Regions from separate parts of the Rhodococcus sp. FG69 genome, predicted to be linked through region 2. Evidence: predicted binding sites of a transcription regulator. Region 2 holds the regulator's gene; each other region holds the start of a gene.
What was found. Region 2 encodes LexA, which represses DNA repair genes until DNA is damaged. Its sites were predicted from a motif close to CGAACANNTGTTCG; they were not measured.
Positions count from the first base shown of each region.

Region 1: a site for LexA is predicted at 2,607-2,620, ahead of ACODSO_RS13965 (HNH endonuclease signature motif containing protein). Genes of this name have one in related genera too.
Region 3: a site for LexA is predicted at 2,803-2,816, ahead of cofD (2-phospho-L-lactate transferase). Genes of this name have one in related genera too.

Region 1 covers NZ_JBMDIX010000015.1:96,881-107,150, reverse strand. The annotation lists gene ACODSO_RS13970 (ArnT family glycosyltransferase) at 1-297, shown strand, start outside; gene ACODSO_RS13965 (HNH endonuclease signature motif containing protein) at 402-2,480, opposite strand; gene ACODSO_RS13960 (endonuclease/exonuclease/phosphatase family protein) at 3,332-4,393, opposite strand; gene ACODSO_RS13955 (TIGR03084 family metal-binding protein) at 4,560-5,357, shown strand; gene ACODSO_RS13950 (acyclic terpene utilization AtuA family protein) at 5,354-7,048, shown strand; gene ACODSO_RS13945 (acyl-CoA dehydrogenase family protein) at 7,045-8,193, shown strand; gene ACODSO_RS13940 (acyl-CoA carboxylase subunit beta) at 8,190-9,788, shown strand; gene ACODSO_RS13935 (acetyl/propionyl/methylcrotonyl-CoA carboxylase subunit alpha) at 9,793-10,270, shown strand, end outside.
Region 2 covers NZ_JBMDIX010000027.1:73,132-83,401, forward strand. The annotation lists gene hrpA (ATP-dependent RNA helicase HrpA) at 1-3,852, shown strand, start outside; gene nrdR (transcriptional regulator NrdR) at 3,864-4,328, opposite strand; gene ACODSO_RS20015 (hypothetical protein) at 4,485-4,883, opposite strand; gene lexA (transcriptional repressor LexA) at 5,157-5,933, shown strand; gene ACODSO_RS20025 (acyl-CoA dehydrogenase family protein) at 5,995-7,137, opposite strand; gene ACODSO_RS20030 (uracil-xanthine permease family protein) at 7,247-8,512, opposite strand; gene ptsP (phosphoenolpyruvate--protein phosphotransferase) at 8,553-10,262, opposite strand.
Region 3 covers NZ_JBMDIX010000009.1:141,913-152,182, forward strand. The annotation lists gene ACODSO_RS09655 (phosphomannomutase/phosphoglucomutase) at 1-841, opposite strand, end outside; gene ACODSO_RS09660 (DUF3499 domain-containing protein) at 1,045-1,458, opposite strand; gene ACODSO_RS09665 (metallopeptidase family protein) at 1,534-2,019, shown strand; gene ACODSO_RS09670 (WhiB family transcriptional regulator) at 2,114-2,347, opposite strand; gene cofD (2-phospho-L-lactate transferase) at 3,076-4,044, shown strand; gene ACODSO_RS09680 (coenzyme F420-0:L-glutamate ligase) at 4,041-5,396, shown strand; gene ACODSO_RS09685 (NUDIX hydrolase) at 5,398-5,946, shown strand; gene manB (mannose-1-phosphate guanylyltransferase) at 5,957-7,042, opposite strand; gene ACODSO_RS09695 (glycosyltransferase family 2 protein) at 7,060-7,944, opposite strand; gene rfbD (dTDP-4-dehydrorhamnose reductase) at 7,994-8,860, opposite strand; gene ACODSO_RS09705 (LCP family protein) at 9,237-10,270, shown strand, end outside.

The sequences.
Region 1 (10,270 bases), on a different contig from region 2:
TGGTCGGCGGCGGTGAACAGCTCGATGACCGCGGCGACGTATGAGCTCGCGACCGACACTGCTGTGATCGCGATCGGTGGGTGGAGCGGTGACCCTGCCCCGACGCTCGACCAGTTCATCTCGTACGTCAGCGATCACCAAGTGAAGTACTACATCTCGGGCGGAATGAGCGGTCCCACGACCGGAGACGATTCCGAAAACGTCTCCACACAAATCGCCGAGTGGGTTGCCGCGAACTTCACCGCAACCACTGTCGACGGCGTCACGATCTACGACATGAGCGGCTACACCGGCTGAGCACATCCGCGAGGTCCCCTGCTTCGTACGAGTGGTGAACGCAGCCACGCGTGAAGCAGGGGAATTCCGTTCGGCTACCGGCACTGCACGTGTCCTCGAATAGGTCAGAATGGCGCGTCTCCTCTGTACCGGCTGATCTGGTAGCCCACAGTCAGACCTATGGCGATTCCCATCGATGCGTTGCACTCGACGATAGGTTCGAGCTGTATCCGAGGTCGCTTGGCGTTGGCTTCGCCTCCGCCTGTTTCGCTCCTGCCTGTTTCGCTCCTGCCCCTTTCGGTCTCGGCCGGTTTGCCTGAGACCCTCGGCGAGGTCGGTCGGTTTCGGTCGCGGGTGGTGGCTCGCGTAGCGGTATCAGCGGCAGGCTTCCCAGCTGCAGCCTTCCCCGCAGGCTTTCCAGCCGCGGCCCCGGATCGAGTTCCGGATCCGGTCGCTGCCGGTGCAGTCGACGCTGCCGTAGCGGCTCGTTCCGCCGTAGTCACCGGCTCGGTCGCGAATTCCGGTCTGCGCTTGCGCGGCACATGGGGGATCAGTGACTTCCCGGCGAAATTCGTTGTACCGTAGGCGTTTCCCGGAATTGTGACTGAGGTCGTCCCAGAGCTGGATTCCCAATACTCCGCCGCGCCAGCGAGCATGGTTGGTGTCCACGCACCCATGGTTTTGAGTGAGTGGTGATATTTGCAGAGGCAGTGCAAGTTGGTGAGGATGGTCCAGCCGCCTCGCGAGGGGTTGCGGTGGTTGAAGGGGATGACGTGGTCGATTTCGCAATTCGATGCGGGGACGTGGCAGCCGGGATGGCGGCACGTGCGGTCTCGCTGACGGACGAGCTCGGCCAACTGAGCACCTGGACGGTAGAGCAGAGCTCCGAGCGGCGGTGCGTCGAACCCGCCGTGTCCGTTCGGGTACAGAGCGATGGCCAACGCTGGATCCGCTGCGATGGCTTGCTCGAGCGCAGCGATTAGTGTGTAGCGACCCTCGTGCGGTCCGGAAGGAACGTCGGTTCGGGTGGGTGTGGGGGAGGGCGCGGGCTTCGGCAACCTCATCCCTCGGCGTCGTCGTCCTCGTCCGAGTGGGTTGAACGTCAGGTGTGCCGCGGGACGGTTCGCGCTCTGAGCCTCGAGATCCACGTCTTCCGTCGGTTCGTCGTCGCCCTGGCTGTAGCTGTCGCTGTCGGTGCCGCCGCCGTCGCTGTCGGTGCCCTGGCCTGCGCTGTCGTCGGCTGCGGCTGTGGTCGTTCCGGCTGCGCTGGAGGCAGTTTCGGAAGGTCCAGCGGAGCAGTCGGCGCTATCGTCAGCGGGTCTGTTGGCGATGAGTCCTAGCTCCCGGGCGAGGTCGAGTGCCTCGGTGAGAATAATCTGGAGGTCACTGTTTTCCGCGAGTTCGCGGGCGTAGTCGGCGTCGATGTCACCGTGGCCGGCGAGGTACGCCGGAAGGTCGGCGAGTCCGAGGAGGGTGTCGATGTCGATCGTGACGTTGGTGAGGGGTTGGCGGCGTTCGGGGAGTACGGGGTTCGCGGTGCAGGGGTGATCGCCGTCGGGCTCACAGGTGCAGGCAACGTACGTTTCGCGGCGCATGAGGGCGGTGTGGGCGGCGGCGCGGCGTTGTCCGCGCGTTCGGGGGTCTCTGGGACAGAGGGTGTCTGCCATTTCGTTGATCAGTTGCCAGCATGCCGCGGCGTCGGCTGCCTCTAGGTTCGCCTCGATTGTCGCGATCATGTCTTTGTCGCGGTACCGCACTCCGGTCAACCTGGTGAGGTCCTTGCGGAGTTCGGCAGCTTCTTCTGGCGCACAGCGATGCATGATGGCGTCGATCTCGGTGGCGAGGGGTCCGGGGGAGAGACGTGTGGCGGCGGTGAGGATCTCGGCTTCGGCGCGTTCGACGGCGTCGACGCTATAGGGATTGGTGACGCGGTAGATCGCGCGCACTCGTTGAAGATCGAGCTCTCCGGACTCGAAGGCTGCTCTGATGGCCGGGAAGCGCAGGCGTAGGTCCATTCCGATCTCGGCGTAGGTGTCTGCCACAGTTTTCGAGCAGCCCAGCACGGCTGCGATTTCGGAGGCCGCGTAGTTTCCGGCGTCGGTGAGATGTTCGCCGATCTGAATGGTCTGGTGAATGCACGAGTCCCAGATGGTAGCTGCAAGAGCGACTTTGCGCGCGCAGGCTTGATTCTCGATGACTGCCACATCCGAGCTCTCGGACAGTAGGGATCGATCGATGACGGGCTTTTCTGCGGTCCTGCGTAGGCGGCGAATGCGCCCGCGAGACTTCCTGGCATTGTGTCCCCCGACCAATGATTCCGGATGCTGGTTCGAAACTATGTTCGATAGTACCGACTGGATTTGGTCTGGTCAAGGCAATTCTGTTGCGGCATACCATCATCGACTGGAGTTGATGCCATACACGATGGCACCGACAAGTTGAGTGAGGTTAGCCGAAATGCGCAGCGCTCGTAACCCTGCAGTGACTGGGCGGGGACGTCGACGAATTGCACGCTGAAATGCGTACGAAATTAGTCACGCGGATACGTGACCGATATTCCTTGTGGATCGTTCGCGCCGGTTCGGTGGGAGTCGCACTATTTTGGGAATGACGATTGCAGCCAAGCCTTGGGAGCCCCGTGCCCAAACGGTCGCCACTCCACTTGAATCTTGTCCCAGCATGCGTTGTGCACACGCTGGCAGCAGGCGAGTCTGCGGCGCTCACACTCGACTACGTGTCGCCGACCTGGCGGGTGCTGAATGTCGTGGCCTGTGGCGGATGAGAAAAGCAGATATCGCACAACCCCGAGGATGCGCCGTGGATCACGCGGTTGATGGTCGACCCTCACGCTGCGGTGCCGGTCGGTGCTGCCGCGTTGATGCAACGCAACACTCGCCCTGGCGCAACCCGGCGACTGGGAGCGGTTCGGTGCCCATTCGGTATTCGCGAAGCAACGCGGTGGGCGCCTGAAAATACCGACGCGACAAGCGAATCCCGCAATTGTCATGGAAACGCAAGACTCTGCTGTGCGGAGATCGTTCATTGCTCGAGAATGTCAGATCTCCAGATCCACCCACGCCATGCGGTGGTCCGACGGGTGTTCGGCGCCGGCGGGCCAGTAGACCCCCGACCCGGAAACGGTCAGGTCATCGGACGGCAGTGCGTAGTCGACCCGCAGGTCGCCGGGCGTCGGGTCGGAGAAGTCGGCGGTGTCGTTCCCCTCGCCGGCTTCCGACGTCGGTGCCGGATCTTGGACGCGCGAGTTGTCGAGAAGTTGCTGAATTGCGCCTCCGACGGAATCGCCGTCGACGGGGTCGCTGTTCTGATCGCCGAGCACGACGAACGACGCACCGGATTCGAGCCCGCCGCGTCCGCCGTTGTCGTCGTACAGATATTCGGCGCCATCGACGTAGTCTGCCGTCAGCCTGATTTCGTCGTGATTTCGCTTGCCGTTGCGATCCTCCGGACCGTCGAACGACGGCGGCGTCGGGTGGGACGCGAGGATGTGCACCGTTTTTCCATCGATGTCCACCGGCACGTCCCAGTGCGACTTGCTCGACAGCCGTAGAGAATCGGAGTTCGCTCCGTAATAGTCCCGTGGCAGCAGTGAATTCGGCATGTCCCTCCACAGGAAGTTCTGGAACGTTCGAACCCCTGCAGTATCGATCGGGTACTTCGACAGAACGACCATGCCGTATTGGCCCGGGAACTGACCGAAGCCGTATGCGTCGTTCGGGCCTCCGACCGCACCATCCGCGTCGAGATCGAGCCCCGAGTCGACACCGGTGTTCACCGGGGCGGTGAAGGCATACGGATACGCGCCGTCCAAGTAGTTGTCGCGGAACACGTCGAGAGCGTCGACGGAATAGTCGAACTCGTTGATCAGGAGGACGTCGGGAGCATTCTCGGTGATCACGTCGGCCACCGCCCTGGCCTGAGTGTTCTCGCCGCTCAGGTCCGTGAGCAGCTGGCCCGCGACCGCTCGGTTCAGGCTTGCATTGAACGTGGCGACCCGGACCGTGCGCGCTTCGTCGTCCTGCGCAGGTTCGGACGAGGAGGAACATGCGGTCAGCACGAGGGCGACGAGGACCAGCGGGGCAGCTACGGCGAACTTCACGCGACGCACGTTAGCGCTGTCAAGCAAACGTGAGGTGACATGGATCCTCCAGTAGTGGCACGAACAAGTGCACTGGAATGCACTCAAACGTGCCACTGGGGGCGGAGTCCCAAATTAACAAGCAGGCATGCTTGCTTTTTCCGGTCTGCGATGTGAAGCTTTCTTCATGGCCGACCTCGACTCCATCGTCGACGACCTCCGCGCTGAAGGCGATGCCCTCGACGCGCTGGTTGCAGACCTCACCGACCAGCAATGGTCGACACCGACTCCCGCCGAAGGGTGGACCGTCGCCCATCAGATCGGGCACCTCTCCTGGACCGACAACGTCGCCGCGCAGACGACATTGGGCGCGGCAGGCGATACGGACGCCGCCGCGGAATTCGACGTGGCGCTGAAACAGGCATGGTCCGATCCGATGGGTTTCGTCGACACTGCTGCTGAGGAAGAATCGCGCGACCCACACCTGTTGACGACGTGGCGCTCGCGTCGTCACGCGATGACCGACGCGCTCGTGGCGGTGCCGGCAGGGAACAAGATCCCATGGTTCGGGCCGCCGATGAGCGCCGCATCGATGGCGACCGCGCGGCTGATGGAGACGTGGGCCCACGGCCAGGACGTCGCCGACGCGCTCGGTGTCGTCCTCGAGCCGACCGACCGGATCAAGGGCGTCGCACACATAGGCGTGCGCACCCGCGACTTCGCGTACGCGCTCAACCAGCAGACTCCGCCGGCCGAGCCGTTCCGAGTCGAACTCACCTCCCCAGGCGGTGAGCTGTGGACCTGGGGTCCCGAGGACGCCGCCCAGCGTGTCACTGGTTCGGCAGCGGACTTCTGCCGGCTGGTCACCCAGCGGGCGCATCGAGACGACCTCGACGTCACTGCCGTCGGCGCCGATGCCGAGCACTGGCTCACCATCGCCCAAGCCTTCGCAGGCCCTCCCGGAAGTGGACGACCCAAACAATGACCGTGAGGATAGGCAACTGTTCCGGCTTCTACGGAGACCGCATCTCCGCGATGCGCGAAATGCTCGAAGGCGGTGAACTCGACTACCTCACCGGCGATTACCTCGCCGAGCTGACGATGTTGATCCTCGGCCGTGATCGCATGAAGGACGCCTCCCGCGGATACGCCAAAACCTTTCTACGCCAGGCCGAAGACTGCCTGGGGCTTGCGCTCGACAAGGGAGTGAAGATCGTCGCCAACGCTGGTGGGCTCAACCCCAGCGGCTTGGCGAAGGCTCTCGGCGAGCTCGGATCAGGCGCGAAGATCGCCTATGTCGAAGGCGACGACCTTCTCTCCCGCGCCCAGGAACTCGGCCTCGGCGCACCGTTGACGGCCAACGCATATCTCGGCTCCTGGGGAATCGTGGAATGCTTGAAGTCGGGCGCCGACGTCGTGGTGACCGGTCGTGTCACCGATGCTTCGGTCATCGTCGGGCCTGCAGCTCATCATTTCGGTTGGACGAGAACAGATTACGACGCTCTGGCCGGTGCTGTTGTGGCCGGTCACGTCATCGAGTGTGGGACTCAGGCCACCGGCGGCAACTACTCGTTCTTCACCGAGATTCCCGATATGGGCCGTCCCGGATTTCCCATCGCCGAAATAGAGTCCGACGGCTCCTCGGTCATCACCAAGCACGACGGCACCGGCGGAGCGGTCAGCGTCGGGACCGTGACGGCCCAGTTGCTGTACGAAATCACCGGGGGCCGCTACGCCAATCCCGATGTCACCGCACGCATCGACTCGGCGATCCTCTCTACGGTCGCCAGCGACCGCGTCCGGATCAGCGGTGTGCAAGGCGAACCGCCTCCGCCGACACTGAAGGTCTCGCTCAATGCGCTCGGGGGCTTCCGCAACGAGTTCACCCTTATCCTCACGGGGCTCGACATCGACGCGAAAGCAGAACTTGCACAGAAGCAGTTCGAAGCTTGGCTCCCGGCCCGGCCGACCGAACTGGACTGGACTCTGGTCCGTACCGACAAGCCCGATGCCGACACCGAGGAAACTGCAAGTGCTTTGCTGCGCTGCGTCGCCCGGGACAGTGATCCGAACATGGTGGGTCGCCAATTTTCTTCGGTTGCAGTGGAACTTGCACTCGCCAGCTACCCCGGTTTTTCGCTGACGGCTCCCCCCGGCAACGGCGCGCCCTATGGCGTGTTCACTGCAGGGTACGTCGACGCCGCAGAGGTACCGCACGTCGCCGTGCTGCCCGACGGAACCCGTCGCGACGTGCCGCAGGCATCGGATACGAAGGAACTCGAACCTCTTCAGGAACCGGAACTGCCGAAGGCGCGCCCGGACGAACCCACTATTCGCGTACCTCTCGGTACCATCGCTGCAGCCCGCAGCGGCGACAAAGGTGGAAATGCCAACGTCGGCGTCTGGGTGCGCACCGACGACGAATTCTCATGGCTGGCAGCAGTACTGACGGTCGATCAGCTGAAGGTGATGTTGCCGGAGGCGAAAGCACTGACCGTCACCCGGCACGTCCTACCGCACCTACGCGCCGTCAACTTCGTTATCGAGGGCATCCTCGGTCAAGGCGTCGCCTCGCAGGCTCGATTCGATCCCCAGGCCAAGGGGCTCGGTGAGTGGTTGCGGTCTCGCCACATCGACATTCCCGAAACACTGGTATTTCAGGGAGAACTCTCATGACCATCTGGACCACCCCCGAGCGACTACAGCTGCGAAAGACCGTCCGCAGCTTCGTCGTACAAGACATCGCACCGCACATGAATCAGTGGGAGTCCGACGGCGAAATCCCACGCGAGCTGCACAAGAAGGCGGCGGCCCTCGGCTTGCTCGGCGCAGGGTTTCCCGAGGAGGTCGGCGGTGACGGGGGAGATCTCGCCGACGCCGTCGTCATCTGCGAGGAGATGCATCAGGCGGGCTCGTCCGGCGGATTGTTCGCGTCGCTGTTCACCAGCGGAATCGCCCTGCCGCACCTGGTTGCTGCCGGGGACCGCGAGCAGATCGAGAGATGGGTCCGCCCTACTCTGGCCGGTGAGAAGATCGGGTCTCTTGCCATCACCGAACCGGGCGGGGGCTCCGACGTGGGTCACCTACGCACGAAGGCAGTCCGAGACGGCGACCACTACATCGTCAACGGCGCGAAGACGTACATCACCTCCGGATGCCGCGCGGACTTCGTCGTCACCGCGGTACGAACGGGTGGCGACGGTGCAGCCGGAGTGTCACTCCTCGTCATCGAGAAAGGCACTCCCGGCTTCGAGGTGACGAGCAAGCTCGACAAGATGGGTTGGCGGGCTTCGGACACGGCCGAGCTGTCGTTCGTCGATGCACGGGTGCCCGTTGCCAACCTCGTCGGCGTCGAGAACAGCGGTTTCGCGCAGATCGCGCAGGCCTTTCTCACCGAACGCATCGCCCTTGCCGCGCAGGCCTACGCGAGCGCGCAACGCTGCTTGGACCTGACTCTGCAGTGGGTCCGTGATCGAGAAACCTTCGGAAAGCCGCTCATCGCACGGCAATCGGTGCAGAACACCGTCACGGAGATGGCACGCAAGATCGACGTGGCCCGTGTCTACACCCGCTCCCTCGTCGAGCGGTCCATGCAGGAGAACCAAGACTTCATCGCCGAAGTCTGCTTCGCGAAGAACACCGCCGTCGAGTCCGGCGAGTGGGTCGCCAATCAGGCGGTACAGCTCTTCGGCGGACTCGGTTACATGCGCGAAAGCGAAGTCGAACGCCAGTACCGAGACATGCGCATCCTCGGCATCGGAGGCGGCGCTACTGAAATACTCACCGGGCTGGCAGCAAAACGATTGGGGTACCAGGCATGAGCGTGCTGAAGTCCACCCTCGACACCGCATCGGAGCAGTTCACCAGTGCAACCGAGGCAATGAACACCAAACTTGCGGAGATCGACGCAGAACACGGCAAAGCACTTCTCGGCGGCGGCGAGAAGTACATCGAACGGCACCGCAAGCGCGGCAAGCTCCTGGCCCGTGAGCGCATCGAATTGCTCGTCGACGAGGACTCGGCGTTCCTCGAGCTCTGCCCACTTGCGGCCTGGGGCAGCGACTTCCCGGTCGGCGCCAGCACCGTCATGGGAATCGGCGTGGTCAGCGGCGTCGAATGCCTTATCGTCGCCAACGACCCGACGGTTCGCGGCGGTGCCAGCAACCCATGGACTCTGAAGAAGGGATTCCGCGCCAACGACATCGCGACGCAGAACCGGCTTCCGGTCATCTCGCTCGTCGAATCCGGTGGTGCCGACCTACCCACCCAGAAGGAAGTGTTCATCCCGGGCGGCCGTATGTTCCGTGACCTGACGCAGCTGTCCGCCCAGGGCATTCCGACGATCGCACTCGTGTTCGGCAATTCTACCGCTGGCGGCGCCTACATTCCCGGCATGTCCGATCACGTCGTCATGATCAAGGAACGCTCCAAGGTCTTCCTCGCCGGACCACCACTGGTCAAGATGGCCACTGGTGAGGACTCCGACGACGAATCCCTCGGCGGCGCCGAGATGCACGCGCGAAAGTCCGGCCTCGCAGACTACTTCGCCGTCGACGAGCAGGACGCCATCCGAATCGGCCGCAGCATCGTCTCGCGTCTGAACTGGAAGAAGAAGGGCCCGGAGCCGCGCGCCGAGGTCATCGAACCCCTCGCCGATCCGGAAGATCTACTCGGAATAGTCCCGACCGACCTGAAGATCCCCTTCGACCCCCGCGAGGTCATAGCGCGAATCGTCGACGGAAGCGACTTCGACGAATTCAAGCCCATGTACGGATCCTCGCTGGTCACCGGTTGGGCGGAACTGCACGGCTATCCCATCGGCATCCTCGCCAATGCCCGCGGTGTCCTGTTCAGCGAGGAATCGCAGAAGGCCACACAGTTCATCCAGCTCGCGAACCGATCGAACACGCCGTTGTTGTTCCTGCACAACACCACCGGCTACATGGTCGGCAAGGAGTACGAGGAAGGCGGCATGATCAAACACGGCTCGATGATGATCAACGCCGTCGCCAACTCGAAAGTCCCGCACATCTCGATACTGCTCGGGGCTTCCTACGGCGCCGGCCACTACGGCATGTGCGGACGAGCCTTCGACCCCCGTTTCCTGTTCGCCTGGCCGAGTAGCAAGTCCGCCGTCATGGGCGGCGCCCAGCTGGCCGGAGTCATTTCGATCGTCGGCCGCGCCGCCGCCGAAGCCCGTGGACAAGCTTTCGACGAAGAGGCCGACGCCGGACTTCGATCGATGATCGAGAACCAGATCGAAGCCGAGTCGTTGCCGATGTTCCTCTCCGGGCGCCTGTACGACGACGGCGTCATCGACCCCCGCGATACCCGTACGGTAGTCGGAATGTGCCTGTCGGCCATTGCCACTGCCCCGATCGAAGGCACCGAGAACTTCGGCGTCTTCCGGATGTGACGCCATGACTGTCAGCAGCATTCTCGTAGCCAACCGCGGCGAAATCGCCCGGCGCGTCTTCGCCACCGCTCGCGCGGAAGGTATCGGAACGGTCGCGGTCTTCTCCGACGCCGATGCAGATTCCCCACACGTGCGCGACGCCGACGTCGCGGTACGTCTGCCCGGCAACGCGTCGAACGAGACGTACTTGCGAGGTGAGCTCGTCATTGCCGCGGCGGTCCAGGCAGGCGCCGACGCCATTCATCCCGGATACGGATTTCTGTCGGAGAACGCCGATTTCGCGCAACAGGTGCAGAACGCCGGGCTGACGTGGATCGGGCCGCCGGTCAAATCCATCGAACTGATGGGCTCGAAGGTCGAGTCCAAGCGAATGATGGCCGACGCCGGCGTTCCGGTGCTGACCCAGCTCGATCCCGCGGACGTGACCGAGAACGAGTTGCCGGTTCTCGTCAAAGCCTCTGCCGGCGGTGGTGGCCGCGGTA
Region 2 (10,270 bases):
TTGTCCGGAGTATCGATCCGTGACGAGCACAGATTGCGTCGACGGCTCGACCGGGCACGTACCCCCGATCAGCTCGCGGCAGTCGAGAACGATGTCACGAGCGCAGAGAGCACCGTTGCTCATCGCCGCAGCTGCGTACCGAGGATCGAATACCCGGAAACACTCCCGGTCAGCCTGCGGAAATCCGATATCGCGGACGCAATCGAGAACAACCAGGTCGTGATCGTCGCAGGTGAGACCGGTTCGGGAAAGACGACGCAGATACCCAAGATCTGTCTCGAACTCGGACGCGGAATCCGCGGCTCCATCGGCCACACTCAGCCTCGCAGGCTTGCTGCCCGAACGGTCGCCGAACGCATCGCCGAGGAAGTCGGCGAGAGCATCGGCGAATCCGTCGGATACAAGGTTCGCTTCACCGACCAATCGTCGGAATCCACTCTCGTCAAGCTGATGACCGACGGAATCCTGCTCGCCGAGATCCAGCGCGACCGCATGCTCAGGCAGTACGACACGCTGATCATCGACGAGGCGCACGAACGCAGCCTCAACATCGACTTCATCCTGGGATACCTAGCACAGCTGCTCCCCCGCCGACCCGACCTCAAGGTGATCATCACCTCGGCGACGATCGATCCCGAGCGCTTCGCCACACACTTCGCCCGCGATGGCGTCCCCGCTCCGATCATCGAGGTGTCGGGACGAACGTTCCCGGTCGAGATGCGCTACCGCCCACTGTCGGTCGATGTCGGCGACACCACGATCGATCTCGACCCGGTCGACGCCACCTGCGACGCGGTCGCCGAGCTGATCGGCGAGGGCGACGGCGACATCCTCGTGTTCCTGTCCGGCGAGCGAGAAATTCGCGATACGGCAGATGCTTTGCGTGACAGGCAACTTCGCGGTACCGAGATCGTTCCGCTGTATGCGCGACTGTCAGCCGCCGAGCAGCACCGCGTGTTCACCGCACACACCGGTCGCCGAGTCGTCCTGTCCACCAACGTCGCCGAGACATCGCTGACGGTCCCTGGAATTCGGTACGTAGTCGACCCGGGGACGGCACGTATCTCGAGGTATTCGTTGCGGACGAAAGTGCAACGCCTGCCCATCGAGCCGATATCTCAAGCCTCGGCCCGCCAGCGTGCCGGTCGATGCGGTCGCGTCGCGGATGGCATTTGTATTCGCTTGTATTCGGAGGAGGACTTCTCGTCGCGTCCTCAGTTCACCGAGCCCGAGATTCTGCGCACCAATCTCGCCTCGGTCATCCTGCAGATGACGGCACTGGGGCTCGGCAAGATTCAGCAGTTTCCGTTCGTGGAACCGCCCGACCCACGGAGCATCCGCGACGGAATCGGCTTGCTCGAAGAACTGGGTGCGGTGAAGCCGGCGACGAAGGACGGCGAATCGGAGTTGACACCGATCGGTCGGGAGCTGGCGTCACTTCCCGTCGACCCGAGGATGGCTCGAATGCTCGTCGAAGCCAACAACACCGGGGCGCTCGCCGACGCCCTCGTCGTCGTGTCGGCCCTGTCCATCCAGGACGTCAGGGAACGTCCCGTCGAGCATCAGCAGGCAGCCGACGAGAAGCACGCCCGTTTCGCCGTCGAGAACTCGGACTTCCTGGCCTACGTGGAGCTGTGGAAATACCTGCGCGAGCAACGCAACGACCTCTCGTCCAACCAATTCCGCCGAATGTGTCGCAACGAATACCTGCACTACCTCCGCATCCGCGAATGGCAGGACCTGCATGGTCAGCTCCGCCAGATCACCCGCGGATTGGGCTGGACTATTCCGGACTCGCCGACCACGCCGGTCGCGCTGCACCAGGCTCTGCTGTCCGGACTGCTCTCTCACATCGGGCTGCGAGAAGGAGACAAACGTGAATTCCTCGGAGCGCGTGGGACTCATTTCGCGGTGTTCCCTGGATCCGGACTCTTCAAGAAGCCGCCACGTTGGGTGATGGCAGCAGAACTGGTCGAGACCGGCCGCCTCTGGGGACGGATGGCGGCCAGAATCGAACCGGAGTGGGCGGAACACCTCGCACCGCATCTGGTCAAGCGCACATACTCGGAGCCTCACTGGTCCGTCAAACGCCAGTCGGCCATGGCATACGAACGGGTGACCCTCTACGGCATTCCACTCGTCACCGGAAGGCCGGCGAACTATCACACCATCGACGCCGAGGCCTCGCGTGAATTGTTCATCAGACATGCTCTCGTGCAGGGCGAGTGGAAGACTCAACACCCATTCTTCCACCGCAATCGCGAGTTACTCGACGACGTCGGCGAGCTCGAGAACCGGGCGAGACGACGCGACATCGTGGTGGACGACGACGCCCTGTTCGACTTCTACGACGCACGCATCGGCGCGGAGGCCGTGTCGGCGCGCCACTTCGACACTTGGTGGAAGAAGACCAGGCGGACCAAGCCCGATCTGCTCGACTTCACCGCAGCCACTGTCGTCAACCCCGATGCCGCATCGGTACTCGGGGGCGACTACCCCGACGCGTGGCGTCAAGGCGACATCCAGTTCCCACTCACCTATCAGTTCGAACCGGGTGCGGCTGCCGACGGTGTGACCGCGCGGATTCCGATCGCGCTGCTCGCCCAAGTTCAGCCGGTCGGCTTCGATTGGCTCGTCCCAGGCATGCGATCGGAACTCGTGTCGACGCTGATCAAGTTGCTCCCCAAGGCGCAGCGGCGAAATGTCGTCCCTGCACCGGACTTCGCTGCGGCGGCGCTGGCAGCAATGACGCCTCGCTCCGAACCGGTGACGACCGCGCTGGCGCGCGAGCTGTCGCGCCTCGGCTCGTGCCGAATAGACCCGAACGACTTCGACGTCGACGGACTGCCCGCACACCTGAAGATGACCTTCGTTGCAGTCGACACCGATGGACAGCAACTCGGGTCCGCCAAGGATCTCGTGGAGCTGCGAAAAGCGCTGGCGCCCAGGGTCACGCGCGAAGTGGCCAGCGCGGTCGGCGCCGCGGAACGTGCTCCGGCGTTGGCATGGACGTCGTCGAGTCTCGGCACACTGGACGAGACGGTCACCAAGTCCGTCGGAGGACAGACGGTGACGGGGTATCCGGCGTTGGTGAAGGAGAACGGAGGCATCGCAGTCCGCGTCCTGAGCACCCCAGCAAGCCAGCGTGCCGCGATGCGCGACGGCACCCGTGCGCTGCTACTCCACTCGGCGCCGCGAGGAACGAAGGCCTTGATTGCCGGCATTCCGACTCGTGAGCGGCTGGCGCTCGGCCTGAATCCGTACGGCAGCCTCGACGATTTGCTCGAGGACTGCCGCACCACAGCGGCCGACGAGTCGATGGACGCACACGGCGGACCTGTCCGGTCACCGGAGAAGTTCGCAGCACTGTCGAAGGCCGTCAATGCCGATATCACCGAACGCACATCGAAAATACTTGCCCTCGTCCGACCGATCCTGATCGAAGCACTCGGCCTACGTGCCGTACTGGACACGGCGCAGGGCGACGCTGCCGACGATGTGCGCGAGCAACTGGCCGGGCTGGTCTTCGACGGGTTCGTGTTCGAATTCGGCTCGCTGCGACTGGCGGAAATTCCGCGCTATCTGAAAGCCGCGTCTGTGCGGCTGAACGCGTTACCGAGTAGCGCAGGCCGCGACGACGCAGGCATGGATGTTCTGGACCGAGTGTACGAAGCCTACGATCGGTTGCTGAAATCGCTGCCGGAGTCGCGGCTCCACACCAAACCAGTTCTCGACATCTTCTGGATGATCGAGGAGCTGCGGGTAGGGCTGTTCGCCCAGAGCATTCGCACTGCTTACCCGGTCTCGGAGAAACGAGTACTCAAGGCCATCGACAGTGCAGGCCGGAACTGAGCAGGCCAGTACTAGTCGACCGACGACGACTCGCGGTGCGCCCGAAGATCTTGGATTTCCTTCTCGAAGTCTTCGGCGGAACTGAATGATCGGTACACGGACGCGAATCTGAGGTAGGCGACCTCGTCGAGGTCCCGCAACGGCCCGAGGATTGCCAATCCCACCTCGTGGCTAGGGATCTCCGCAGAACCGGACGCACGAACTGCATCTTCGACCTGCTGAGACAGAAGGTTCAACGCGTCGTTGTCCACGTCGCGGCCCTGGCACGCCCGCCGGACACCCTTGACGACCTTGTCTCGTGAGAACGGTTCCGTCACGCCGCTGCGCTTGACGACTGCAAGAACCGCCGTTTCGACGGTGGTGAATCGGCGGCCGCATTCCGGACACGATCGCCGTCGACGGATGGCCTGCCCCTCGTCGGCTTCGCGCGAGTCCACCACGCGAGAGTCCGGATGCCTGCAGAACGGGCAATGCATGTGTGCGCCTCCGTCGTAGCCGTCGCACCCTTCCCGACCACTCCCGAGAGGTGCAGGCTTCGAGGATACTCGGAGCGTCACGTAGACAACTCGATCGCCCGACAAGCGAGGCGCCTGACGCGACGGAGCGACCGCCTGAGTCGCCACGAACGTCGACTACGGCTGGGCCGGAACAGTGAGCTGCTGCCCCTGTTCGATTGTCGTGACAGCAGGTGTGGACGCCGACTCGAGCGAAGCCGCGCGAAGGTTCGCCACCGCGACGAAGCCCAGAATCACCAGCGCGGTGGCCAGGACGCCGACCACCATTGCGGCCCACGAGATCTTTTCTTCGCGGTGCGCCCGGTCCACGCAGACACCGGCGGACCCATGGGAACCGCCCTGCGGGGCAGTGCCCCGTACGTAGCGCCGACGCTCGTGCGTTGCGCGGCGGCTGGTGCGCACAGGCGGGGCTGTTTTGGGGCGCTGGGCTGTCATGGGGCGCTGGGCTGTCATGGGGCGCTGGGCTGTCATGGGTCGCGGGGTTGTCATGGGGCGCTGATCGGTCAAGATAGTCATCGGAACCTCCGTGGTGTCGAACGCGATCGAACCCGTTATTCGATCAGGCGTTCGATGAACGCTTGTTCGAAGTTCTATCACGCGACTCCGACAAAGTCAGCAGAAAACGCGACACGGATCGAACAGATGTTTGATCACGAGGCATTTTCGGGTTAGATTCGTGTCAGAAACCACACGTCACATCCACCCCACGCGTTCGAACGGTCGAATGAACAGCCGTTGCACATCATCGAGACCGTGTCGAACGCGCGTACGACGCAGGAGGACGCACGAATGAAGGACGAGACCTCGTCAGGGTCGGCGAAATCGACAGCCAAGTCGACAACCAAGCCTGCCGGCAAACCGGCCGCTGTCCCGACCGCGAAAGCGTTCGAGGGCGAAGGCACCGATATCAATGCGGGCCTGACCGAACGTCAGCGCAAGGTCCTCGAAGTCATTCGGGCGTCGGTCACCGAGCGTGGATATCCACCTAGCATTCGCGAGATCGGCGACGCGGTCGGTCTCACTTCTACCTCGTCGGTGGCACACCAGCTGCGGACCCTGGAACGCAAAGGATTCCTTCGTCGCGATCCGAATCGGCCGCGTGCGGTAGACGTCCGCGGACTCGACGAGGTTCAGGCCGACCATGCGGCTGCTGTCGCCGAAGGCTCGGCCCCGGAGGGAGATCAGCTACCGACGCCGACTTTCGTGCCGGTGCTGGGAAGAATCGCAGCCGGTGGGCCGATTCTCGCCGAGGAAGCCGTCGAGGATGTGTTTCCACTCCCCCGCGAGCTCGTCGGGCAGGGTTCGTTGTTCCTGCTCAAAGTAGTCGGCGAGTCGATGATCGAGGCAGCCATCTGCGACGGCGATTGGGTGGTCGTCCGACAGCAGAGCGTCGCCGACAACGGCGACATCGTGGCCGCGATGATCGACGGAGAAGCCACGGTGAAGACCTTCAAGCGCACCAAGGGCGACGTGTGGCTGATGCCGCACAACCCACTGTTCGAACCGATTCCAGGAAACGACGCCGCCATCCTCGGCAAAGTCGTCACGGTGATGCGCAAACTCTGACCTGAAACTCCGAACGGCCCGCAACCACAAGGGTTGCGGGCCGTTCCATGAAGTATCGAAGTTACAGATCCAGTCCTCGCCCGATGATTTCCTTCATGATCTCGGTTGTTCCACCGTAGATCGTCTGCACACGAGAATCCATGTACGCCTTGGCAATCGGGTACTCCTTCATGTAACCGTAGCCACCGTGCAACTGCAGGCACCGATCGATGAGCCTGACCTGGTTTTCGGTAGTCCACCATTTCGCCATTGCGGCTTCCTGGACCGTGAGCGTTCCGGCGTTGAGTAGTTCGATGAACTTGTCGACCATGATTCTGGTGGCCGTGGTCTCGGTCGCGAGTTCTGCGAGGACGAACCGAGTGTTCTGGAACTTGCCGATCGACTTTCCGAAAGCCTTGCGGTCTCGGCAGTACTGGATTGTCATGTCCAGTGCGGACTCCATGGCTGCGGCGGCGACCACCGCGATGGACAGCCTTTCCTGCGGCAGGTTCTGCATCAGGTAGATGAACCCCATGCCTTCGTCACCGAGGAGGTTCGCAGCGGGAACTCGCACGTCGGTGAAGCTGAGTTCGGCGGTGTCTTGCGCTTTCATGCCGAGCTTGTCGAGATTACGACCTCGCTCGAAACCGGGCATGTCGCGCTCGACGACGAGGAGGCTGAAGCCCTGGGCGCCCTTCTCGGGGTCGGTGCATGCGACGACGATGATGAGATCGGCATTGATGCCGTTGGTGATGAAGGTCTTGGAGCCGTTGAGGACCCATTCGTCGCCGTCACGCACCGCACGAGTCTTGATGCCCTGCAGGTCGCTACCGGTGCCTGGCTCGGTCATGGCAATTGCCGTGATCAGTTCGCCCGAGCAGAACCCGGGTAGCCATCGCTGCTTCTGCTCGTCGTTCGTCAGGTCGATGAGGTACGGCGCGACGACGTCGTTGTGCAGGGTGAACCCGATTCCGCTGTACCCGCCACGGGTCGTCTCTTCGGTCAAGATGGCGTTGTAGCGGAAGTCTTTGACCCCGCCGCCGCCGTACTCCTCGGGAACCGCGGTTCCGAGGAATCCCTGCTTGCCTGCTTCGACCCAGACGTCGCGGTCGACGATGTTCTGCTCTTCCCACCGCGCGTGATTCGGAGCGACATGCTGGTCGAGGAATTTGCGGTACGACTCACGGAAGAGATCGTGCTCCGGTTCGAACAGTGTGCGGTCCACTAGCTTCACTCCTTCGATGCTGTCCAGTACGAGAACTGGCATTAGGAGAAGCCTACGACCGTCCTGCGGGCCTGGTCGATGACCGAGCCGTGCGTGATCGGTGACCGAACTAACGAGCGGTTCGACGGTTCAGGGCGCGCATCACCGGATACCCGACGAGGATTCCCACCGAACCCCACGCGATTCCGCCGAGTTCGACCGAACCGATCGTCAGAGTCAGGTCACCGATTCCGGCCACCAGCGCAGCAGCGACGACAGTGAGGTTCACCGGATCGGTGAAATCCACCGTGCTGTCGGTCCAGATACGCACACCCAGCAGACCGATCAGGCCGTAGAGAACCAGCGTCGCTCCGCCGATAACCCCGTCGGGCACCGTAAACACCAAGGCACCGAACTTCGGCGAGAAAGCAAGCACGATGGCCGTCGCAGCAGCGACCCAGTACGCGGCCGTCGAGTAGACCCTGGTCGCCGCCATGACCCCGATGTTCTCGGCGTAGGTGGTCGTACCCGATCCGCCTGCGGCGCCGGCGAGCGTCGTGGCCAAACCGTCGGCGATGAGTGCATCCCCGGCAAGGTCGTCGAGCGACTTACCGGTCATCGCCGAGACTGCCTTGACGTGACCGACGTTCTCCGCGACGAGGACGATCACCACCGGCAATGCGATGAGTACGACGGACAGTTCGAACGTCGGGCCGCGGAACTCCGGAATCCCGATCCACGAGGCCGCCCGCATCGCGTCGAGCTTGGCCGGGTCGATCTGTCCGATCACGGCGGCGAAGACCCAGCCGAGGATCACACCGACGAGGATTCCGAGACGCCCGAGCAATCCGGGTCCGGCGACCGTCGCCACCAGAATCGCGAGCAACGTGACGACGGCAACCAATGGCTGGGCCTCGAACGACGACGTTGCGGCGGGAGCCAGATTGAGTCCGATGAGGACCACGACTGCACCCGTGACGACCGGCGGCATGACGGCTTCGATGACCCGTCCGCCGGCGAACTTCACGATGAAGCCCACCGCTGCGAGCACGATTCCGACGGACATCACCGCGCCGAGCTGTGCGGCCGGGCCGTCTGCCTGCGCCGCGCTCAACGGCGCGATGAACGCGAACGACGATCCGAGATAGCTCGGAATTCGGCCTCGCGTGATGATCAGAAAGAGCGCGGTTCCGATGCCCGAGAACAGCAACGTGGTGGTGACCGGAAACCCGGTGACCGTCGGCACGAGCAGTGTTGCACCGAACATGGCGATGACATGCTGCATGCCGATCCCGATTGTGCGCGGCCAAGTCAACCGCTCGTCGGGTGCAACCACTGCGCCCGCAGCGGGCGTTCTACCGTCCCCATGCAGGGTCCATCCGAAGTTTCGACTCACAAGGAAACGATCCTAGTGCGCAGTCAAATCCTTACCGCGGTCAGTTCAATACAGCGGCCGCGGCTGCGCGCGCAGCTGCCGAGCTGTCCGTCTTCAGGGTCGCAGCGGCAGCTTCTCTGCACTGTGCCAGTGTCACCGACGACAGCTTCGCTCCGACATGAGCCACTGCCGCCGAGGCCGCCGACAGGGAGGTGACGCCGAGGCCGACGAGCACGCAGGCCAACAGCGGGTCAGCGGCTGCCTCTCCGCATACTCCGACCGGCTTTCCGGCCGCGGCGCCCGCCTTGGCAGTGTGGGCCACGAGCGCTATGACGGCCGGTTGCCAGGGATCGGTCAACGATGCGAGCTGCGAGGACATCCGGTCGGCCGCCATCGTGTACTGCGCAAGGTCGTTCGTGCCGATCGACAAGAAGTCGACATGCTCGAGGATGTGCTCGGCCAGCAGCGCGGCGGCCGGAATCTCGATCATGACCCCGGGCTTCAAACCGCGCGCCCGCGCATCGGCGGCGAACGCTGCGGCTTCCGCCGCGGTAGCGATCATGGGCGCCATCACCCACGGAGACGACCCGGTTGCTGCAGCGGCGGCGGCGATGCCGTCGAGTTGGCGGTACAGAATTCCTCTGTCCTGCTCGGCAATTCGGATTCCGCGGATCCCCAACGCTGGATTCGCCTCGTCTGCGTGATTGGCAAACCGCAGCGGCTTGTCCGATCCTGCATCGAGGGTGCGCACGACGACCTTGTGTCCGTCGAACGCCTCGAGAACTTGCCCGTAGATCTCAGCCTGCTCGTCGACGGTCGGCTCGACATCTCGGTCGAGGAAGCAGAGTTCGGTGCGGAACAGTCCAATTCCAGTGGCGGCAGTCTTGCGGGCGGCTCGCGCACCGGCTCCGTCCTGGACGTTGGCGAGAATGTCGACTGCGTGACCGTCGGACGTCGAACCCGGCCCGGTCCACCGAGACACGCGATCCAATTCGGCGCGGGCCGTGTCGACGGCGTCCGCGGCAAGTCCGGCGTCCGGCTCGAGGACGATGTCCCCGGTGATTCCGTCGACGACCGCCGACGTTCCCTCGTGCACGTCGTCGAGGCCGGCGACGGCGACCACGCACGGTATCCCCAACTGACGGGCGATGATCGCGGTGTGACTCGTCGGTCCGCCCAACGACGTCGCGAGCCCGACCACGAGGCTCGGATCGAGGCCGGCAGTATCGGCCGGAGCGAGATCGTCGGCGAACAACACCGACGGAACGGTCGGTGTCGGCACGCCTGGTTCGGGCACTCCGAGAATCTCGGCGATCACACGGTCGCGGATGTCACGCAGGTCCGTCACGCGCTCGGCCATCAGACCGCCCAGCTTCTGGAACATTGCCGCGAACTTCTCCGTGGCAGCATCCGTCGCAGACGTTGCCGGGGTCCCGGCGGCAATCAGCTTCTCCGCTGCTTTGAGCCAACCGCGGTCTTGCGCCATCGCGGCATTCGCCGACAGCACTTCGGACGCCGCACCGGTGGCAAGCTCTGCCCGACCACGTAGACGGCCTGCAACTACCGACGCCGCCTCCCGAAACCGTTCCAGTTCGGTGCCACGGGCAGCCTCGTCGACGACAGAGGTGTCGACCGGTACGTCGGGACGGCGGCCGGGCCTGATGACCGGGCCGAAGCCGATCCCAGGTACGACAGGAGTGCCGCGCAGCACCGCCGCCCCGGACAGTGGCGTCCCGGTCCCCTGCATCTCCGCTCGAAGCGATCCCGTCATGCGTCCTC
Region 3 (10,270 bases), on a different contig from region 2:
CGCCCGGCTCCTTCGCCAACTCACGCTCGGCGACGAGTCCGGTCACCGCCGAGGGCGATACCGGGTCTCCCTTTTCGTCGACGACGAAGCACCGGTCGGCGTCACCGTCGAACGCGAGTCCGATATCAGCGCCTGTGTCCAGAACGAACTTCTGCAGGTCCTTCAGATTCTCCGGGTCGAGCGGGTTCGCTTCATGATTCGGAAAGGTCCCGTCGAGTTCGAAGTAGAGCGGCTCGACCGTGACGGGCAACCCCTCGAACACTGCGGGGACGGTGTGGCCACCCATGCCGTTGCCGGCATCGACCGCGATCTTCACACCGGAGACCTGTGACAGGTCGACCAGGTTCTTGACGAAACTCGCGTAGTCGCTCAGCACATCGCGCTCGGTCACCGTCCCTGGCTCACCATCGAAGGACGGCACCCCATCGACCAATTCGCTCTTGATCGTCGCGAGGCCGGTGTCCTGTCCGACTGGTTTGGCGCCGGATCGACACAATTTGATGCCGTTGTACTTCGCCGGATTGTGGCTGGCGGTGAACATTGCACCGGGGCAGTCGAGCATGCCGGACGCAAAGTACAGCTGGTCGGTGGATGCAAGTCCGATGTGCACGACATTCAGCCCTTGCGAGGTGACGCCGTCGGCAAAGGCCTTCGACAGCTCGGGCGACGACGCACGCATGTCGTGCCCGATGACAACCTGCGTCACCGACGAGTCCTTCACCAATCGGGCGAACGACGCACCGACATCGCGGACGAAGGCCGCATCGATCTGTTCACCCACCACCCCACGAACGTCGTAGGCCTTGATGACTGCATTGACGGCTTCGGCAGTGCGTGCCACGAACGACTCCTCGTATTGATCAGGTGGGGTTATCGGGTGGATGATGCGCGAGTACGGGTCTTTCCGGTCCGTCGACCTACGAATGTGTCATAGATGATTGTGGTCGGCGCGACGACAGAGGGCAGATGTGACAGAAATGATGCCCTCATCGTTCACTCGAACGATGCTGCGTCGGAACATGGTTTGCGATGGCGCCGATGGAATCAGGCCGTGGGGTCCGGAAGCACCCGTAAATGGCCGCGACGACCGGTCCGTACCGGCGAACCCGGGCGGCGGTCCGTTGACGAGTCCGGCGTGCGCCGACCCTCCTGAGTGCGGACGGAGCCGGATTCCCTGCCACGTTCTCCACGACCGGCTTCGCGAACAGCCTCCGCCAGGGCGGTGAGGTCGTCCTCGTCCGGCGTCGACGTGGTGAAGCCACCCTCGTACCGAACCAGTTCCCACCCCTTGGGTGCCGTGGTGGTCGATGCGTGGACCTCACACAGATCCCAGGAGTGCGGCTCGTCCACGGTGGCGAGGGGGCCGACCACAGCCGTCGAATCCGAATAGACATACGTGAGCGTCGCAACGGCCGAACGGTTGCACCCAGGCCGGCAGCATCCACGCAGAGATCTCACACCAGAGAGACTAACCCCCGCTTCTTTCGCCGAGCCGATCGACACACCGCGAGCAGACCCCGATAACCTCACGCCATGGCTCGAAGTGCATCCGGACGCAGAACGACATCCCGATCTGCCGCACGACGCGGACGGGGGATCCGCGGCCCTGTACTGCCCAACAACGTGCCAGGACACCGTTCGCGAGCCGACAGATTCGACCGATCCGTACTGGAAGCTTTCGCGCGAATCGACCATAAGTGGCACGAGAAGCTCGAGCGCCTCGATATCGCTGTCGACGAGGTACCGAAGATCCGCGCGAAGGATCCCGAGTCCGTCAACTGGCCACCTGAGGTTGTCGCCGAGGGCCCGGTGCCGCTGTCACGACTCGTTCCTGCAGGCATCGACAAGCGCGGCGAAGCTACGCGCGCTCGGATAGTCCTGTTCAGGAGGCCGCTGGAACGACGGGCGAAGCACCCTGAAGATCTCGAAGATTTGCTGTACGAGGTGCTGGTCGAGCAGGTTGCCACCTACCTCGGAGTCGAGCCCGATGTGGTGGATCCGGGCATCGACGGGGACTGACGGCGTAAACGGAGACTGACGGCGTAAACGGAGACTGACTGCGCAGCCGACGACTGACGGCCTACCGGAGGCGTGCGTCGACCCAAGGCCGGTCTCAGCCGATTCCACGCTTGAGACGGCGCCTCTCACGCTCGGACAAACCACCCCAGATGCCGAAGCGCTCGTCGTTCGCGAGTGCATACTCCAAGCATTCGTCCTTGACTTCGCAGCCGAGGCAGATGCGCTTCGCCTCGCGAGTCGAGCCTCCCTTCTCAGGGAAGAACGCTTCGGGGTCGGTCTGCGCACAGAGGGCACGTTCCTGCCACTGATCTTCGATTTCCTCGAACATCTGATCGAATCCAGCGATGAGACTCAGGGCCGGCTTCACAGGCTCACGCATCGAAAGCTGTTCTGCGATGCCGTCGTCCGAGTCATCACCGGAATCGATGTCGGTCTCTGTGTGCACGACGTACGCGGACGCCGCATCCACCGGAACGATCTCCGAACGGACGTCGCCGGATACGTCGTTGTCGATACTGATCGCGCAGTCGCCTCGTGCTGCGCCTGCTTCGGAATCGGTCTGCGGCGCGTCGTCGACTGCGCTGAGGTGAGCAGGGGACTCTCCCCGTTGTTCACGTGTCACGTGCTGGTCATACATCGCTTCCGCCTCCTCACCATTTACTAGCGCAGATATTGCCGGTCGGTTCCGAACACCTTGCCCCGCGCAGGTATTCGTAGCCATTCACAGTCACATTCAAACCCTCGACCTCTACTACACGTTGCCCACAAGGATCACGCCGCATGAGAACGCATGTTCGAATCAAGGCCGCCTCCAAGCGAACTCACTCGGAAACCTTGGAATGACATACATGTGATTAGACACGCCGGAGTACGTCGCGGTCAAGCCGATGAACCATTTTGCAATACCATCTAGAACCCCCGAATCGGCACCCTCGAAGGATCTGCGCCCGTCTTGCGCGTGTCGCGCCCGAAAAATACCCGTCGAACATGCGGTGAGCTCGCTGGAACGGCGGGCGCCCACGCACCGCACGGCCACACGGCATAGGCTTTCGACCTGTGAAAGTGACTGTCTTGGTCGGTGGTGTGGGTGGAGCTCGTTTCCTCCAAGGTCTCAAAACCCTCCTCGGGGACGACGGCGACATCACCGCCGTCGTCAACGTGGGCGACGACGTGTGGATGCACGGGCTCAGAATCTGCCCCGATCTCGACACGTGCATGTACACACTCGGCGGTGGAATCGACACCGAACGCGGATGGGGCCGAATCGCGGAGACGTGGCACGCACGAGACGAACTCGCGGCCTACGGCGCCGATCCCGATTGGTTCGGGCTCGGAGATCGAGACATGGCAACCCATCTCATTCGCAGTCGGATGCTGCGCACTGGATATCCGTTGTCCGCCGTGACCGAAGCGCTGTGCAACCGATGGAAGCCAGGCGTCCGACTGCTCCCCGTCTCCGACGATCGCAGCGAAACACACGTCGTGGTGACAGACCCCGACGACGCCTCGGGAGAATCTCGGCGTGCAATTCACTTCCAGGAGTGGTGGGTTCGATACCGTGCGCAGATACCGACGCACAGCTTCGCGAACATCGGCGCCGAGCAAGCAACTCCAGCTCCAGGCGTACTCGACGCGATCGAGAGCGCCGACGCCGTGATCCTCGCTCCGTCCAACCCGGTCGTGAGCGTCGGCGCCATTCTCGCCGTGCCCGGAATACGCAGTGCGCTCCGTACCACCGAAGCCAAGGTGGTCGGCCTGTCCCCCGTCGTCGACGGAAAACCGTTGCGCGGGATGGCCGACGAATGCCTCTCGGTCATCGGCGTCGACACGAGCGCCGAAGCTGTCGGAAGATACTACGGCGCACGGTCGGACACCGGGATCCTCGATACGTGGATGATTCACTCGACCGATACCGCGGCGGTGCCAGGGGTCGACGTCGTCAGCGTTCCACTGCTCATGACCGACCCGAGAACAACCGCAGAGATGGCCGCTGTGGCGTTGCGATCGGCGGGTCTGACGCTGTGACCGGTACGGTACCGACCGATCACGCCCCGGGCGGGAGCATCGAAATCCTGCCTGTGCGTGGTCTCCCCGAATTTCGCCCGGGGGACGATCTCGCTGCATCCATCGCCGAGCACGCACCATGGATCCGCGAGAACGACATCCTCGTCGTCACGAGCAAGGTGATCTCCAAGGTCGAAGGCAGGCTCGTCGACGCACCTGTCGATCCGGAGGAACGCGACGCCGCACGTCGAGTACTCGTGGACCAGGAGGCAGTCCGGATAGTTGCGCGCAAGGGGCGCACACTCATCACCGAGAACCGCCTCGGCATCGTTCAGGCAGCATCGGGAATCGACGGCTCCAATGTGGACGGCGCCGAACTCGCGCTGTTGCCCGAGGATCCCGACAAGAGCGCATCCGCTCTCCGCAACTCGCTTGCCCAGTTGCTCGGCGTGTCCGTCGGCGTGGTCGTCACGGACACGATGGGTAGGGCATGGCGCATCGGACAGACGGACGCGGCCATCGGTAGCGCAGGTCTCGCCGTGGTCCATGCCTATGCGGGCGCCGAGGACAGCCAGGGCAACGAGCTGATCGTGACCGAAGTCGCCGTAGCCGACGAGATCGCCGCCGCAGGCGATCTCGTCAAGGGCAAGCTCGGTTCGGTACCGGTTGCCGTCGTGCGGGGTCTCACACCTGTCGACGACGGCTCGCGCGCTCGAGATCTGGTTCGTCCGGGCGAGGACGACCTGTTCTGGCTCGGCACCGAGGAGTCGATCGTGCGCGGACGACGACAAGCGCTACTGCTGCGAAGGTCGGTGCGCTCGTTCTCCGACGAGACCGTAGACCCCGAGGACATCCGTGGCGCGGTGGCCGATGCGCTCACTGCGCCCGCGCCACATCACACTCGACCGGTCAGGTTCGTCTGGGTGCGCACGCCCGCACTGCGCACCCGGTTGCTCGACCGAATGACGGAGAAGTGGCGTGAAGACCTGCGGTCCGACGGCCTGGACGAGGGTCGGATAGATGCACGTGTCGCGCGCGGCAGGATCCTGTTCGACGCTCCCGAAATCGTCATTCCGTTCTGCGTGCCCGACGGCGCGCACACCTACCCCGACGAACACCGCACCCGCGCAGAGGAAACGATGTTCACCGTTGCCGTCGGAGCTGCGGTGCAGGGACTGCTCGTCGCGCTGGCCGTTCGAGACCTCGGAAGTTGCTGGATCGGTTCGACGATCTTCGCCTCGGATCTGGTGCGCGCCGAGCTCGGCCTACGCGCGGACTGGAAAGCCATGGGCGCCATAGCAATCGGCCATCCGGTGGAACTTTCGACACCTCGCGCACCGCGCGATCTCGGCGCTGAACTACTGGAGATGTGAGATGAGCGCTCGCTCGCTACACGACTCTGCCGTCGCCGCTCTGGAGGAGTGGCCGGTGCTCGATCACCATGAAGACTCCTTGCGGCACACGATGCTCGCGTTTCTCGCAGGGAGCCCCGACGGTTGCTTGCGCAGCAACGAACCCGGACACGTCACCGCATCCTCGTTGGTACTCGACGAGTCGGGCGAGCAAGTGCTACTGACACTGCACCCCCGCGTCGGGCGATGGATCCAGCTCGGCGGGCACTGCGAACCCGCGGACGAGACCGTCCTCGACGCGGCGATGCGAGAGGCGCGCGAAGAGTCGGGCATCGACGAACTCACGATCGAGCCGACACTCCTGTCGGCGAACACCCACCCGATCACGTGTTCGCTCGGCAAGCCGACCCGTCACCTCGATCTGAGATTCCTGGTCCGCGCTGCGGCGGGAACCACCGCGGTGCGGAGCGAAGAGTCGACCGACCTACGCTGGTGGCCAGTCCACGACCTCCCTGCGAACGCCGAGGCCGACACGATCTCGCACCTCGTCGAACTGGCCCGCCAACGCTGATCGGCGACGATCAGACGTCGGTCGAGAAGCGCACTCCGCCGTCGGGAAGCTTGACCCCGGGCCACACCCGAGCGCCACGCAGAAGCTCGCAGCGGGCACCGATGTCGGCACCGTCGCCGATGATTCCGTCGCGAACGAGGGCCCGCGGACCGATACGAGCGCCGAAACCGATGATGGACCGCTCCACCACGGCGCCTGCCTCGATTTTGGCTCCGTCGAACACGACCGCGCCATCGAGCCGCGCGCCGGCGCCCACCTCTGCGCCACGGCCGATGACTGTTCCGCCGATCAGCAGTGCACCCGGCGCAATGCCGGCACTCGGGTGAACCAGTGACTCACCCCGCGTCCCGTTCAGGGCCGGGGACGGTGCGATGCCGCGAACCAGATCGGCCGAGCCCTTGACGAAGTCCTCCGGTGTTCCCATGTCGCGCCAATATGCGCTGTCGACGTGGCCGTAGACACGCTTGCCCTCTGCAAGAAGCGCCGGGAACACCTCGCGCTCGACGGACACCGGGCGATCGTGCGCGATCGATTCGATGATCTCCCGCTTGAACACGTAACAGCCTGCGTTGATCTGGTCGGTCGGCGGGTCCTGCGTCTTTTCGAGGAACGCGGTGACGCGGCCATCTTCGTCGGTCGGGACACAGCCGAATGCACGAGGGTCCCCTACCCGGACGAGATGGAGCGTGACGTCGGCCTCGGTTCTGCGGTGAGTGTCGAGAACCGCGGTCAGATCGGTGCCGCCGAGTACGTCGCCGTTGAACACCAGCACAGTGTCCGCGCGGAGTTTCGGCAGGACGTTACGGATTCCTCCGCCGGTGCCCATCGGCTCGGTTTCGGTGACGTACTCGAGCTCGAGGCCGAGCGCGGAACCGTCACCGAAATGTTCCTCGAACACCTCTGCTTTGAACGATGTGCCGAGGACGACGTGATCGATTCCCGCAGCCTTGATACGCGCCAACAGGTGGTGCAGAAACGGTAGTCCGGCGGTGGGAAGCATCGGCTTCGGCGCGGACAAGGTGAGCGGCCGGAGCCGAGTACCTTTGCCGCCCACAAGGATCACAGCATCGGTCGTCTTGCTCGTGTCAGCTGACATCGTCGGCCTCTCTGTTGTCATCGCTGTTCCCGATCGTCGATCTGTCGCGCTCGAAGTGCCGAAGCCACAACCACCTTCGAGCGCGCTGCCAGGCCCGCGCGCAGTGCCCATCGAAGGGGAGCTTGCCACACATGTGGGTGACGATCGGCCTGAAAGCGGTACGCGCTCGTGTGGTGGGCCGGAAGCATCAGTTCCGGATGTCTACCTGCCGCATGCCCTTTGGAGTGGGTAACTTCTACTTCTGGAACGTAGACATTGAGCCAGCCGGCTGTTCCGAGGCGGTCTCCTAGGTCCACGTCCTCCATGTACATGAAGTAACGGGAGTCGAACCCGTTCACCGAGTCGAATGCGGCACGCCTGAGCAGAAGGCACGAACCGGACAGCCAGCCGACTGTTCGCTCCGTCACTGCCTCGTTGTCCTGTCGGTACCGCACCGTCCAAGGGTTGTTCGGCCAGATCTTGCCGAGAAGGGCGTGGCCCGCGCCCGAGGTGAGGTCGGGGACCGAGCGAGCCGAGGGGTAGCGACTGCCGTCGGGTTCGCGGATGAGCGGGCCGAGCGCACCTGCGCGCGGCCACCGCTGCGCGGCGGCCAACAGTCCGTCCAGCGAGCCCGGGTGCCAACGGACGTCCGGGTTCGCGACGACGATGAACTCGACACTGTCGTCGACCTCGGCAACCGCACGGTTCACAGCGCCGCCGTACCCGAGGTTTGCACCCGTACGAAACAGGCGGGCATTCGGATAGGCAGCATCAGCCGCTTCGGGGGAACCATCGGTCGACCCGTTGTCGGCCATGATGACCTGTGGAGTCTCGGTCGTTGCCGTCGAGAGCGAACTCAAGAACTGATCCAGATATTCACCGGGCGAATAGGTCACCGTCACGACGGCCAGCTTGGAACTCACGCGGGCAACACTATCGTTCCCACGATTGCGCCCCGACGGTGCGCAGCCGTCATGTGGTGGCCTGCCCTGAAACAGCCAGCGCGTCGGCGAGCGCGTCGCGCCAATCGCGTAGCGGAGTGAGTCCTGCGCGAGCCCAAGCATCGGCGGACAGAACCGAGAACGCGGGCCTCGGTGCCGGACGCACGAATTCCGAGCTCGAACACGGCTTCACCCGGTCCGGATCGGCACCTACCCCGGCAAACACCGCCCGAGCAAGCTCGTACCAGCTCGCAGTTCCCCCGTTCGTCGCATGCAGAATCGGGGCATCGACCTGGTGCGCAGCGACGAGTTCGAGTACTCCGCCGGCCAGATCCCACGAATAGGTCGGCGAACCGACCTGGTCGTCCACCACGCTCACCGTGTCGCGCTCACCCTCCAGCCGTCGCATCGTGGACACGAAGTCGGATCCGGAGCCTGTGTAGACCCAGGCCGTCCGAACGACGTGCGCGGTTGGCAGCGCACGTAGTACCGCCTGTTCGCCTGCACGCTTCGTGCGCCCGTACGCGCTCTTCGGGGCCGTCGGTGCATCCGGCTCGTACGGCCTGGTCGATGTGCCGTCGAACACGTAGTCGGTGGATATGTGTACCAATCGAGCACCGACGCGCGCACACGCCTCTGCGAGATTTCGGGGCCCGTCGGCGTTCACGGCCATTGCCCGGTCCTCGTCGGTTTCGGCGGCGTCGACTGCGGTGTAGGCCGCGCAGTTGACGACGACCATGCCCGGCACAACAGCGGCGGCGACTGCCGCCGGGTCGGTGATGTCCAGCTCGGTGCTCGTTGCGCCGACCGTGTGGTGTTCCCCTTCTCGGCCGGCCGCGCGTTCCACTATCTGTCGTCCGAGTTGTCCCCCGGCTCCGGTCACAAGGATGTTCGCCACAGTCGCAAAGTGTGGCACGCCGCCCGAGCTTGAGCGAGGCAGTGAGATTTCACAAGTAGCCTGGAGCCGTTACAGGGACGAAACCACGACACACTACGAACCGAAGAGGAAAGCCACGGTGCCACGAGAGTCGGACGGAACACGGGACGAGTCCCGCTCCCGTCACCGCGACAATCGTCGCCGCGAGAACCCCAGCCGTCAAGATCCCAGCCGTCAAGATCCCAGCCGTCAAGATCCCAGCCGTCAAGATCCCGGCCGTCGGTCTCGCAGCGGCGATGGGCGCGAGTTCGACGGTCGCCGTCGCACCGCCTCCAGGACGCCCCGTCCGGCAACGAATACGGATGCAGAACAGTCCACTCATCGCCACGCCACCGCGCTGCGGGGTCCTCAGATCATCGTCGCCTCGCTGGCCATTCTGGTTCTGGTGGTCACCGGGTTTGCGTGGCGCAGTGTCGACAGCTTGCGCTCGAACATCGCCACGGCCGGTGGACTCGGCCTCGGAGGCGGCGCCGACGGCGCAGTCGACATCCTGATGGTCGGCACCGACAGCCGTACCGACGCGCATGGCAATGCCCTGTCTCAGGCGGAGCTCGATTCGCTGCGAGCCGGCGACGAGGTCGCCTCGAACACCGACACGATCGTGCTCATTCGAGTGCCGAACGACGGCTCCTCGGCAACCGCGATCTCCATTCCGCGAGACTCCTACGTGGAGGTTCCGGGGATCGGTATGTCGAAGATCAATGCTGCGTACGGCGCGACCAAGGAGACCAGGCGACTCGAACTGGTCGAACAGGGCGTCACCGACGCCGACGCCGAGAGCCAGTCCACCGAAGCTGGGCGCGAAGCACTGATCGAGTCCGTTGCCGACCTCACCGGCATCACAGTCGATCACTACGCCGAGGTCGGCCTACTCGGATTCGTGTTGCTCACCGACGCGGTCGGCGGCGTGGACGTGTGCCTCAATGCCCCCGTCGACGAACCTCTGTCCGGAGCGAATTTCCCTGCGGGAGAACAAACCTTGTCCGGCGCCGACGCATTGAGCTTCGTGCGACAGCGGCACGATCTTCCGCGCGGGGATCTGGATCGCATCGTGCGGCAGCAGGTTTTCATGGCGTCGCTCGTTCGAAGCGTGTTGAGCGCCAAGACATTGAGCAATCCCAGCACGTTGAATCAGTTGAGCGGTGCGGTGCAACGTTCGGTCGTCCTCGATTCCGATTGGGACATACTGGAGTTCGCCACCAAGTTGCAGGATCTAGCAGGCGGCAAGGTCAAGTTCGAAACGATCCCTGCGGTCGACATCAACGGGGTGACCGACTACGGCGAATCCATCGTCGAGGTCGATCCCGCAGCCGTCAAGCGCTACGTAGAAGGACTGCTGGACGGCTCAGCAGACGAAGGGGATACGGCGCC